3 regions of the Synechococcus sp. NOUM97013 genome follow, and region 1 is predicted to be linked to each of the others. Evidence: predicted binding sites of a transcription regulator. Region 1 holds the regulator's gene; each other region holds the start of a gene.
What was found. The regulator NtcA, encoded in region 1, controls nitrogen genes in cyanobacteria. The targets are predictions, from matches to a motif close to GTANCNNNNGNTAC.
Positions count from the first base shown of each region.

Region 2: a site for NtcA is predicted at 2,830-2,843, ahead of glnA (type I glutamate--ammonia ligase). Genes of this name have one in related genera too.
Region 3: a site for NtcA is predicted at 2,010-2,023, ahead of SynNOUM97013_RS08075 (DUF4278 domain-containing protein). Genes of this name have one in related genera too.

Region 1 covers NZ_CP047941.1:343,502-347,701, reverse strand. Annotated here, with positions in the region: gene thyX (FAD-dependent thymidylate synthase) at 1-217, shown strand, start outside; gene dcd (dCTP deaminase) at 253-846, opposite strand; gene SynNOUM97013_RS01675 (cob(I)yrinic acid a,c-diamide adenosyltransferase) at 846-1,454, opposite strand; gene rph (ribonuclease PH) at 1,590-2,324, shown strand; gene ntcA (global nitrogen regulator NtcA) at 2,391-3,125, shown strand; gene SynNOUM97013_RS01660 (DUF3084 domain-containing protein) at 3,184-4,200, shown strand, end outside.
Region 2 covers NZ_CP047941.1:1,114,609-1,118,808, forward strand. Annotated here, with positions in the region: gene SynNOUM97013_RS05840 (class I SAM-dependent methyltransferase) at 1-187, opposite strand, end outside; gene SynNOUM97013_RS05845 (hypothetical protein) at 340-612, shown strand; gene SynNOUM97013_RS05850 (hypothetical protein) at 869-1,192, opposite strand; gene glnA (type I glutamate--ammonia ligase) at 1,350-2,771, opposite strand; gene SynNOUM97013_RS05860 (allophycocyanin subunit beta) at 2,984-3,508, shown strand; gene SynNOUM97013_RS05865 (alanine--glyoxylate aminotransferase family protein) at 3,619-4,200, shown strand, end outside.
Region 3 covers NZ_CP047941.1:1,505,027-1,509,226, forward strand. Annotated here, with positions in the region: gene SynNOUM97013_RS08055 (MSMEG_0569 family flavin-dependent oxidoreductase) at 1-373, shown strand, start outside; gene SynNOUM97013_RS08060 (hypothetical protein) at 435-683, opposite strand; gene SynNOUM97013_RS08065 (hypothetical protein) at 652-1,389, opposite strand; gene SynNOUM97013_RS13860 (hypothetical protein) at 1,495-1,935, shown strand; gene SynNOUM97013_RS08075 (DUF4278 domain-containing protein) at 2,108-2,215, shown strand; gene SynNOUM97013_RS08080 (hypothetical protein) at 2,337-2,501, shown strand; gene SynNOUM97013_RS08085 (2Fe-2S iron-sulfur cluster-binding protein) at 2,515-2,808, opposite strand; gene SynNOUM97013_RS08090 (2'-5' RNA ligase family protein) at 2,968-3,519, shown strand; gene SynNOUM97013_RS08095 (SDR family NAD(P)-dependent oxidoreductase) at 3,532-4,200, opposite strand, start outside.

The DNA of each region.
Region 1 (4,200 bases):
CCGCGGAATCCTGCCGTTCGACTACCGCCAGCATTTCGTGGTGAGCTTCAGCCTCAGAGCCTTTCTCCACTTCATGGATCTCCGAGCCAAGCTCGACGCGCAGCAGGAAATCCGCGAGCTCTGCGATCTGATGTGGCCGCATCTGCAGCAATGGGCTCCTGAATTCGCCGCTTGGTATGAAAAAACCAGGCTTCACAAGGCGCGACTCGCGCCCTGACATTGCAGACCTGAAGACATTCAAGCCAAGGACATTCAGACCTTGGCCAGCGTCACCCGCTCAGGCTGATGTTGGTATTTGCCCTGACGATCGCTGTAGGTGGTGTCGCAGGGATCACCCTCAAAGAACAACAGCTGGCAGATTCCTTCGTTGGCATAGATCCGACAGTCAGCGCCGGAACTGTTGCTGAATTCCAGCGTGAGATGGCCTTCCCAGCTGGCTTCTGCCGGTGTTGTGTTCACAATGATTCCCAAACGTGCATAGGTGCTTTTGCCAAGGCAAATCACTGTGATGTTGGGGGGCACTTTCATTTTTTCCAACGCCACGCCAAGTCCATAGGAATGGGCGGGAAGAATGAAGTACTCACCGTCCTCATCCCGATGCAGTTCCGTGGGTTCGAGGTTGGCTGGATTGAATCGCTTGGGATTCATCACCGTGCCTGGCACGTGTTTGAAAATCAGAAACTCCTGAGGCGACAGCCGCAGGTCGTAGCCATAGGACGAACATCCAAAACTCAGAACAGGATGCTGCCGCTGATCGGGATCGAGATGACGAACCAGGCCATCCTGAAACGGTTCCAGCATGCCGGAGGCAGCCTGTTCTGTGATCCAGCGGTCGTTCTTGAGCATCAGAAACCCCGGCGCAATTCGGTGACCTGATCCGCAAGCCCCATCAGGGACTCAGGAATGGATGTCCCTGTGATGATCACATCCATTGATCCCGGACGAGCTTCCAAGCTGGCACGCACATCCTGTTCATCGAGGTATCCAAGGGCGATTGCCAGACCCAGCTCATCAAGCACCAGCTGATCGAGATCGCCGCAGGCGAGATGGTCGCGGGAAACCGCCCAGACTGCTTCGACCGCCTCAATCGTGGCCGGCTCGGATGAACTGGCGGGCTGCGACAGGCACTCCATCACGGCTGGGCGCATCCAGGTCATGCGGTCACACAAGGTAAGCGCAGCCTCAGGCCCCTGAGCAACACCGCCCTTAAGAAACTGCATCACGGCCACGCGGCTTCCCAGTCCGGCACTCCGCAGGGCCTGACTGAGCACAGTGCCAAAACTGCCGCGATAAGGAGCGGTGTGCACCTGAAGCTGACCTTCAGGGGCCACCAGATGCAGGGGTGGGCGAGGGTCAAGCGCCGGCAAGGGCTGAAGACGCGAGCGCTCCACTGCTCCGTGATCGGCACCGCGCCTATCGCGGGATCGATGGCTGGAGCTCAGGCTTGCGGTCATCGCGTTCGTCTGGACTGGTCCACAACGACCAGGAGGCTTCGAATCTAGCGGTGAAAATGCGATTCACAAGATCTTCGACACCATCCCTGGTGTCTCATACCGAATGGCAGGCTCATCAACACACGCTGATAACCGATGAGCGAAACCGCGCGCAACGATGGCCGCATGCCCGCCGACCTAAGGGATTTCTCGGTGGAATGGGACCCCATGGGCTTTGCCCTGAGCTCCGTGATTGTGCGCACTGGCCGCACCGCAGTGCTTTGCAGCGTTTGCCACGAGGAGGGCGTTCCCCGCTGGCGTCGGGATCAAGGCCTGGGATGGCTCAGTGCTGAATACCGCTTGTTGCCGGGATCCACTCCCGAACGTCAGCGACGCGAATTGATGAAACTCTCCGGGCGCACGCAGGAAATTCAGCGATTGATCGGTCGCAGCCTGCGGGCATGCCTGAACATGGAAGCGCTGGGGGAAAACACCCTGCTGGTGGACTGCGACGTGATTCAGGCCGATGCCGGCACCAGGACCGCGGCGATTACCGGATCCTGGCTGGCCTTGCAGAAAGCCTGCGAACGTTTAGTGGGGCAGAGCCGCCTCAGCAGCAATCCCGTGCAAGCGCAAGTGGCCGCCGTGTCCGTGGGCCTGATTGATGGTGCACCTCTTCTGGATCTCGACTACAGCGAAGACAGCCGCGCCGACGTGGACCTGAATGTGGTCATGAACAACGCCGGTGATCTCCTGGAGCTGCAAGGCACAGCGGAGGGTGCCGCCTTCAGCCGCCAACAGCTGAACAGCCTGCTGGACCTGGCGGAACCGGGCCTCAGCCGGCTGATGGCACACCAACAGACAGCACTCCAGGACTCACCAGCAGCGTGAAACGTGTTGATTGCTACAGGGTGACCCCGCATCGCTCCGTAACTTCCACCCATCAGATGGGTCGAGATGGCAGAAGTGATGCGCGGGTTCAGCCGAACCGTCCCACCCGTTGGTCGGATGCCTGAAACCAGCCTGACCAATGCACCCACGCCCTCCAGCCGAACGCTGCTGGAGGTGATCCGTGAGCTCGAAGGTGCCAGCACCGAACTGGTAGAGCGCAACAAAACGATCTTCTTCCCTGGCGATCCAGCAGAACGCGTTTACTTGATCCGCCGCGGCGCCGTGCGTCTCTCCAGGGTCTACGAATCCGGTGAAGAGATCACCGTGGCGCTACTGCGAGAGAACAGTCTCTTTGGGGTGCTCTCTCTGCTCACGGGTCATCGCTCCGACCGCTTCTATCACTCCGTTGCCTTCACACGGGTGGAAATGGTGACGGCACCTGCGAGCTCCGTCAGGCAGGCAATCGAAGCCGACACCAGCGTTGGGCTTCTGCTGCTGCAAGGTCTGTCCAGCAGGATCCTGCAGACCGAAACCATGATCGAAACGCTCACGCACCGCGACATGTCGTCGCGACTGGTGAGTTTTCTGCTGGTGCTTTGCCGCGATTTCGGCATTCCCAGCACGCAGGGCATCACGATCGACCTGCGTCTGTCCCACCAAGCGATCGCGGAAGCCATCGGTTCAACGCGGGTCACGATCACCCGTCTGCTCGGAGACTTGCGCAACTCCGGCCTGGTGGAGATCGACCGCAAGAAGATCACCGTTCTTGACCCCATCGCCCTAGCCAAGCGGTTCAGCTAAATGCTCGACGGGTGAAGATGGGCACCACTTCAGCGGGCTGCCGCATGGTTGAGAGCACGTGACAGGTTGGCTGCTGCTGCTGACCCTCCTCATCCTGGGGGGGGTGCTGTCAACACTTGGAGATCGCCTGGGCTCAAGGGTGGGCAAAGCCCGACTGAGTCTGTTTGGCTTGCGCCCACGTCAGACCGCAGTCCTGATCACTGTGCTCACAGGGAGCCTGATCAGTGTGCTGTCGCTCGGGCTGATGCTCCTGGTGAGTCGCCAGCTGCGGGTCGGCCTGTTCGAACTCAATGAACTCCAGGCGCGTCTGCGCAGCAGCCGCACCGCTTTGAAGGCCAGCCAAAAAGCACAGCAGGAATCACGCGACCAGCTCCAACAGGCCCGCAGCGATGAAATCGAAGCTCGGCAAACCCTGGCTGACGCGCAAGCCCGTGCCAGCGAATTGCGAAGCACGCTGCAACCGCTGCAGGAGCAGACCCGTCGCCTCGAAGCGGAGCGTCAGCGCCTCAGCCAGGACGTCAGCAATCGTGATGCCGAAATTCGTCGCACGGATGCCGAGCTGAACGCCGTTCGTGCACAGATCCGCGACGGCGAAAACGAACTGCTGCAACTGGAGGAGAATCTGCTCGCCCTGAGACGGGGCAATGTGGCGATCAGCAGTGGCCAGCCTCTTGCAACGGTCACCCTCAAACTCGATCGACCGGATCAGGCACGCCAGGTCATCGACCAGATCCTCAGAGAGGCCAATCAGCAGGCCTACCAACAGGTGCTACCGGGCGAAGCCCCGGATCGGCAGATTCTCTTGGTGCCCCGACAAGACATCAACCGGCTCGAACAGGCCATTCGCAAGCCCGGCACCTGGGTGGTTCTCTTGCGTTCCGCCGCCAATGTGCTCCGTGGCGAACGTGTGGTCTATGCCTTCCCGGATGTCCGTCCCAATGTCACGGTCACCATCGAAGGTGAAGTGCTGGCCACAACGACGCTCAACAGTGACGAACGCGATCCGCAAGCGATCCGCAACCGCCTCAACTTGCTGTTGGCATCAACGCTGGCAAAGGCCCAGCGCCGTGGCTCC
Region 2 (4,200 bases), 770 kb from region 1:
CGTGCAGGGCATCAAGCGACTGCCGCAGCTCGTTCATCATGGCGTCTGGAACAGGCTGGGTCTGCGGAACCACATCGGGCGCGACCACTTCCATCACCTTGGTGCTCAGTTCCTTGTGCACCAGCCCAGCGAGACTCCGGCCCTGTTGCATGGTCCGGTAGGCAAGTTCGGTGATGCTGGGCGCCATGAAGAGGGTCTCAGTTCCAAGCTGCACCATTCCAATCGATTCGAGCCTCTGCTGTGGACTGCGCTCAGAACGTTGCGAAAAGAACTGTGAAGACCTGGGCAAAATGGTAGCCGTTGTTACAGAATTGACTCACTGAGCCGCAGGAGGCCGCCATGAAACAGCAAGCCGCTCCCGTTGCAATTCCCCTTCGTTACTCGGGCAATGTGCTCGAGCGACGCCAGCACGCTGCCGCTGAATTCATGGCCTGGGCTGACCATCACGCTCACGATGTTCTGCGTCGGGAAGCTTTGCAGGTTCAGGTGGAGGACCATGTCGATCATTTCGATCGGCGTAGTGCTCTGGCGCAGCAGCAGGTGTATGCCCGTCGTCGCAGCCATCAGCGCCACCTGCATGACAGTGCAATGGCCCAGTTGCGGCACGTTTGAAATTGCTTAAAAGTTGAAAACTGCTTGCTCGAGGCGCTTTTGAATCAGATGAGAAGTGCGTTGTTGCGGGTGGTTCGTTGGCGAGGCAGATCTTTGCAAACTGCCTTGACCTTTAGGGGTGCGATGATTCGATTTCATCATCCTGATCTGTGCTGCTGTTAATGAACAGCAGCTCCTGACTTGCTCATAGGCATTTTTTCTAAGTGCCTGGTGGCGTCTGGATTAAAAGGTAGGCGACAGGCTCTAGACGCAAGAGCTAGCTGTTTTCGGGTCGACCTGCTTTGTAGACCGTTAGGACATAGCCATTGTGTTCGAAGGTTGCTGTTTCGGAGGTATCTTGTCGTTTGTAATTTTTATCTTTGTTTGAATTGGGAAAAATAAAACTGTAATCCTGGCTGTAAAAGCTGATAGAGGTGTCTTCGTCAGCTCCACTCTTGTCTTCAAAAAGGCATTTCCCTGCGAGTTCTTCCTTGTTTGTATCCGGCCATTCGAGTGTGCACCAGGCAGTGTCTTTGCTGGAGCAGGAAGATAGCAATGCGGCAGTTATTGCAAGAGCTGTAATAGCGGTCGATTTTTTCATTGAATGATCGTTTTGACTACTTTAGTTGTTCCTCTCAGGATTTTGTTGCTGTTTTGTTGTCTGTCTGTAACTAAATCTGACTGAATTGGCAATAAAAAAAGGGCCTCGCTAAAGACCCTCTGGAATGCATTGGTTTAAGTGTGATCGACGTCTGATATCAGGCGTCGTAATACATGGTGAATTCGTGGGGATGCGGGCGCTGGCGCAGTTGCTGGACTTCTTCGTATTTGAGGTCAATCCAGTTGTCGATGAAGTCCTTGGTGAACACACCACCTTCCAGAAGGTAGTGATGATCAGCATTGAGGGCTTCCAGTGCTCCGTTCAGGGAAGCGGGCACCGTGGCGATCTGCTTGAGCTGCTCGGCAGGGAGTTCGAACAGATCGACGTCCACGCCTTCGCCGGGGTCGATCTGATTCTTGATACCGTCAATGCCAGCCATCATCATGGCGCTGAAGGCCAGATAAGGGTTGGCGAGGGCATCGCCTGAGCGGAATTCGAGGCGCTTGGCCTTGGGGCTTGGCCCTGTCAGTGGAATGCGCACAGCAGCCGAACGGTTGCCTTCGGAATACACGAGATTCACCGGCGCTTCAAAGCCCGGCACCAGTCGCTTGTAGCTGTTGGTGGTGGGGTTGGTAAAGGCGAGGAAGGATGGGGCGTGCTTGAGGATGCCGCCGATGTACCAACGAGCAGTCTGGGACAGGTTGGCGTAGGTGCCTTCACCGAAGAACAGCGGCTGGCCACCCTTCCAGAGGCTCTGGTGCACGTGCATGCCGGAGCCGTTGTCATTGAAGACCGGCTTGGGCATAAATGTGGCTGTTTTGCCGTACTGCTTGGCCACGTTGCGCACGACGTACTTGTATGTCATCACGTTGTCGGCGGCCTGAATCAGTTCGGCGAACTTCATGCCGAGCTCGTGTTGGCCTGCACCAGCCACTTCGTGGTGGTGCTTTTCGATGGGGATGCCCAGCTCAGCCATCTTCAGGAGCATTTCCGAACGGATGTCCTGGGCTGTGTCGTTGGGGGCAACTGGGAAGTAACCCTCTTTCTCTTGAATCTTGTAAGCGAGGTTTCCGCCCTCTTCCACTCGACCGGTGTTCCAAGCCGCTTCGATGGTGTCAACGCTGTAGAAGCTGCCGCCTTCGGCCGAGTTGTAACGAACGTCGTCAAACAGGAAGAATTCCGGCTCAGGGCCGAAGAAAGCCATATCGGCCAAGCCTGTGCTGGAGAGATAGGCCAGGGCTTTCTGCGCCAGGGCACGAGGGCAGCGCTCGTAGGGCTCGCCGGTGCGCGGGTCCTGGATCGAACAGATCAGGCTGAGGGTCTTATGGCGATAGAAAGGATCGATCCATGCGGTTGAAGGATCGGGGACCATCGCCATATCCGAGGCGTTGATGGCCTTCCAGCCGCGGATGGAGGAACCGTCGAACGCCAGGCCTTCAGTGAACGACTCAGGCTCGATCAGGTCTTGGCAGACGGTGAGGTGCTGCCACTTGCCATGCAGGTCCGTGAACTTCAGGTCGATCAGCTCAATGCCTTCTTCCTTGATCAGACGAAGGACGTCCTGTGCTGTTTTGGCCATAGCGGGGGCGTGTTCCCGGAATTCGGTACGACCGTAAATATCGCTCAGTACCCGCTTTGTATCAAGGGGCACCTTTTTCATTTCTGTGTGCATGGCTTCGACCGTCTGTCGTGTTGGTAACCGTTTCTGTCAGATTCACGTGATCCCCTTTGCTGGCACGGTTTCGCGCGGTTGCCGGTGTTAGCTTCCGGCCAAAGTGAACAGGGCCCCGCATGCGCGATGCCATCACCGGTTTGATCGGCCAGTACGACCAGCTCGGTCGTTATCTCGATCGCTCCGCCATCGATCGCATCGAGAGCTATCTCGAAGAAGCGGACGTGCGTGTTTTGGCCGTCGAGATCATCAATCGGGAAGCAGCCGAGTTGGTGCGTGAAGCCAGCCAGCGTCTGTTTCAGGCTGATCCTGAATTGCTTCTGCCCGGAGGGAATGCCTACACGACGCGGCGCCTTGCGGCCTGCCTGCGCGATATGGATTACTTCCTTCGCTACGCCAGCTACTCCTTGATTGCTGGCGACAGCACGATCCTCAATGAGCGAGTCCTCAACGGACTCGATGACACCTACAAAAGCCTCGGAGTTCCCACCGGTCCCACCGTGCGCAGCATGGTTTTGCTCGCTGATGTTCTTTGTGAGCGCCTTCTGAATGAGGGTGTGTCCCAGGCCAGCTGCGCTTTGGTGCGCCAGCCGTTTGAGCACATGGCGTCCGGTCTGGCCGCCAGCGACGTGCGTCAGCGCTGAGACCACTCCTGCAAATCATTTCAAGCGGCATCGGACTGGCACCGTCGTCCTCTCGGCTGCCCGATCGATGCGTAGGCTTTTCGCCATTGATTCCTAACCCGGCTTCGCCGATGACGCACTCACACCTTCCGGTTGACTCGTCCCATCGGCGCTCCATTGGTCCCATTGCAACGCCTGATCGTCTGTTGCTCGGACCAGGACCTTCCAATGCCCACCCCACCGTTCTAAAAGCTCTTTCCCGGACTCCGATCGGTCATCTCGACCCGCTTTATGTCGAATTGATGGGTGAGGTGCAGGAGCTGCTGCGTTACGCCTGGCAAACCGATAATCGCCTCACGTTGCCCATGAGTGGCACCGGCAGTGCTGCGATGGAGGCCACATTGGCCAATACCGTCGAGCCTGGTGACACCGTGTTGGTGGCGGTGAAGGGGTACTTCGGCAACCGGTTGATGGACATGGCCGGCCGCTATCGGGCCAATGTTCAGGTGATTGAAAAAGCCTGGGGTGAAGCCTTCAGTCTCGACGAACTGGAAGCAGCCCTGAAGCAGCACAAGCCCGCCATCCTGGCGATGGTGCACGCCGAGACCTCCACAGGGGTATGTCAGCCCATGGACGGTATCGGTGACCTTTGCCGTGAGCACGACTGCCTGCTGCTGCTTGACACCGTCACCTCCCTGGGCGGCGTTCCACTT
Region 3 (4,200 bases), 1.2 Mb from region 1:
GGAAGGGATCGATGCACCGACCGAACCGGCGTATTCCCCCTGCTGGCAGCCGTCTGCCATGGAAGACCCAGGAATTGATCTGAGCTCACAGCCGCTCGCTGCAGTGATCTGGTGCACGGGTTATCGCAGTGACTTCAGCTGGATTGAGGCGCCCGTTTTTGATGGGAGTGGATTGCCGGCCCACGATCGCGGCGTCACCCAAAGCGCCGGCCTTTATTTCATTGGCTTGCCTTGGCTGCACACCTGGGGCTCCGGGCGCTTCTGCGGCGTCAGCGACGATGCTTGTTATCTCGCCCAAGTGATCAATCTGCGTTTGCAGCGCCGTGATGCCTGCCAAGAGCGCCTGGAATGCACGGCAATCTTGGGTTCATAGGAGGGAAAGCAGAACACTGTCCCAGTGGAATGCGCCTCAACGCTCGCACCACTCCGATCGATCAATCCACCAGAAACTCACTGCGCAACGCGCGGGCATCCTGAATGCGCTGTTCCAGGGCCAGCTGTCGCAAGCGGCGCTGCAACCACGTCTTCAATCGAGTGGACGCCACCGATTTGTTGAGGAGAGCGTCGGACGGCTCCGGATCACCGAAGGGAATGGTCATCGATCCACACCGGTGCTTAACCCTAGGCAGAGGCATCGATTGGGTGACGGCATCAAACGTGGGCATCCAGACGGCGACGGGCATCTGCCTGCGTGCGGCGGATGGCAGCTCTCACAGGCAGAAGACAGGCGAACACATTGGCCACCATCAACACCAAGTTCACAGCCGCTCCAATCCAGAAGTTCACCGTCTCGGCTTCTGAAAGCCCTCCGAAGACAAATGACTCAGGGTTGTAAGGAAACAACTGGGCAGTCATTGCGGCAACGCCAATCGTGATCAGCAGCACGACAAATCGTGCGACGGCATCCCACAGCAAAGGTGTGATTGTGCGCCGGGTGATTGCGTAATAGATGCCAGCAAAAGGCAAAACTGCATGTGCAAACACCCAGGGCCAGACACGATCGCGAAGGCGAAGCTCCAGAGCACGCTGTCGACTTGATTGCTGAGCATCCTCTGCCGAGCGTTGCTGCAGGGCTCGGTGATCGGCGCGAACGGCGGGGATCGCCTCAACGAGGGTCCCCATCACCAGCAGGCCAACTCCGAATTGCAGGATCGGATCCAACCGCCACCCCTGAAAAAAGAGGATCGACGCCACAAGCGGCAGGGCGATGCAGCGTCCGGCCAGGGTGACTAGAAGCCAGGCCAACCCGAGCCCCTGAAGCGACTCGCGCGGTTGACCCCGATCCATCGACACATCGAAGCGGCGCAACGACACCACGAGGGCCGGAACCCAGAGGGCCATGAGCACCAATCCCCAGATTGAGGCCCAGTTCAGACTGGCGTTCACCATCAGCAGCTCCGCGCTGCTGCCATCTTGCCCAGGCCGAAGGGCTTGGCATCCGGCTCGAATGCGTGTTCATGCCGATTGTTTTTCACCGGCAGCGGATCTATCTCTGTGTTCATTGATACAGGAGGGTCCGATGACGGATGCCACTCCACCGCAGCAGCTGGGCCGATCGATCTGAGAGGGAGGTCCTTCATTGGCGCCCAGCGCGAGCCCCCCTCTGCCATCGCAGACACCGGAGACACCATGCTGATCAACAAGCAACAGAAAAGCGTCCAAACCGGCGAGCCGCTGCTGAACACCGTCAGCGCCTCAATGGAATGCCAGGCCCGCAACGATCGTCAAACCTATTTCTCGATCACCCGAAGCCTTGTGAAGGCCCAGTTTCAATTGGCTGACCAGGAACTGAGCCAACGGCTCTGGCAAGACGTGGCTGACCGCGACCTCGAAGTGGGGCGGATCATTCATCTGATGTATGGATGCTGGTTTCACGGCGACGACGAAGCCATGACCGAAACCGACGATCAGTTCCTGTCGATGAGCATGTCGTAGATCCCGGACACCAATTCACCCCTGTGTATCCGCGCGAACGACACAGGGGTTGACCTCGGCGCTATAAAAAGTCTGTAGCAACCGCTACTTACAACGTTCACCTCACAGCTCGTGAGGCGCAGTTCGACTCAGGCCATGGAACGGGGACCTGAGCTTGCTTCGAGGAACCCTCATGACCCTGACCTATCGCGGCCAGAAGTACGTCGTCAACAACGCTCCCGCCGAGCGCAAGCAGTCGGGCAACGTCGTCTATCGCGGTCAGAAGCTCACCAGCAAGTGACCCTCTGACAGGCATTCGCCGAACCACAAGGCCCCACCGCGGTGGGGCTTTTTCATGCCCAGAGGCAGGTCTCTTAGCAAGATCCAGCTGAGATTTAGGCTGGCGAATTCACGCCTACTCCATGAACGAGGCCCGGAAGTTCAGAATCGCTTTTGCCAAACAGGGAACCAACGCCATCAGCAACGGCAGCATCATCCAGGCCCTCGACCTTGAATCCGCCCGCAAAATCGCCAAAACGATGGCGTCTCACCGAGAGGAAGTGGTGTTCGTGAAGCAGTGCCACTAGGTGCGGACCGAGCTCAGAACAACTGCTCTTCCGCCTCCGCTTCGATCTTGCAATCACTTTTGGGATAAGCAACGCAGAGCAGACCGAAGCCCTGCTCCATTTGCTCATCATCCAGAAAGCTTTGATCGCTTTGGTCCAGATCACCAGCAACCACCTTGCCAGCGCAGGTGGAGCAAGCTCCCGCACGGCAAGAGTAGGGAAGTTCGACACCGGCCTCCTCCGCCGCATCAAGGATGTATTGATCCCCAGCACACGTGAAAGTCTGCTCGGACTCCTTGCCGATCATGGTGATAGTGAATGAAGCCATGGGTTGATGAGGCAGATATCCATCACAGTCATTCACACCCACCAAATTGACGAACAATTGGCGCATTCTCTTTGGGATCACGTCATCAAACGAGGATATGTATCAACAGTGACGAAACTTTCAAAGCCATGATTGCATTGGCACAACAACACAAACCGCTTGAACATTCCACAAGCCGTGTCGTACTGGCTGATGCCCGACCAACAGAGCGAGCCCGCACTGGAGCGGCTCTCTGACTGCGCGCAACAACAGATGAACGGCTGCCGGCTGCCGCCGCACATCACCCTCTACAGCGACCATCTCGACAGCCCCGAGCGCGCCATCGAACGCCTGGTCGCCACCGCAGATCAGCAGCCACCCATCCGGCTTCAGCCACAAGCGATCGAAGCCGGTGCCCTGTTCACGCAGAGCCTGGTAATCCGCTTCAGCGTTGAGGCGCGTGAACAGGCTGCCCATGCCGCGTTGCAGACGTGTTGCGAGCACCTGCGCCAACGCTCAGCCAATGCGCTGGGTTATCGGTTGGATCCTCACCTGAGCTTGCTGTACAGCCATGACGCCTTGCCAATCAGACAAGCCTGCGCGACCGCTTTAATACCCCCTGCAACCTGCCTGCGCTTCGATCGCATCAGCGCCGTCAGCCATCCGCTGCGCATCCAAACAATCGACGACATCGCCGCATTCACCACACTCACCACCCAACAGCTGAACTGATCGCACAGCCACTTACAGGCTGGCCAGCAAAGCCTCCGAGCCATTCCACAGAGCCGCCGCTTTCGCCAGGTCAGCTGCTTCAGCACTGGTGTCGACCGGCTCAAAACGATGCACACCAGGTCTCAGCAGCTGGTTGCTGCGGTAGCTGAATCCCGGCGTAGCAAGCGCATCGTCGAGGCACAGCTCCGCCAGCAATTCACCGGCGCGGGGCAGCGATTCGGTCAACCGCAGCAGGTCGCGGGCCACAAACGCAAAGGCCGCCATCCCAAGAGGATTCTGCTGGCGGCTGTAGCGGAAAAAGCCCCCCGAGTCGCGCGCAATCACCAGCCCCGGGCTCCAGGCCATCACTGGGATGGTGCCCGCAAGCCTCCGGTTCAGTTCCCGCGCCAGCAGCACATTGCAGAGCTTGCTGTCCTTGTAGGCCTTGTCGCCATCGAACACCGCACTGCCATCCAGCATCGGAGCACCAACGCCGTGATCCAGACCGCTGAGATCACCAAGCCCAGCTGGCTTTCCCACCCTGCCGCCACCACTGTCGGGGTTGTGCACTTCCGAAGCGGTGATCACCACCCGCGGCCTGGAGGCAGCCCTGAGCAGAGGCAGCAAGGCCGTTGCCATCACCTGATGCGCCAGCTGATTCACCGCGAAGGTGAGCTCAATCCCCTGAACGCTCCAGCGGGG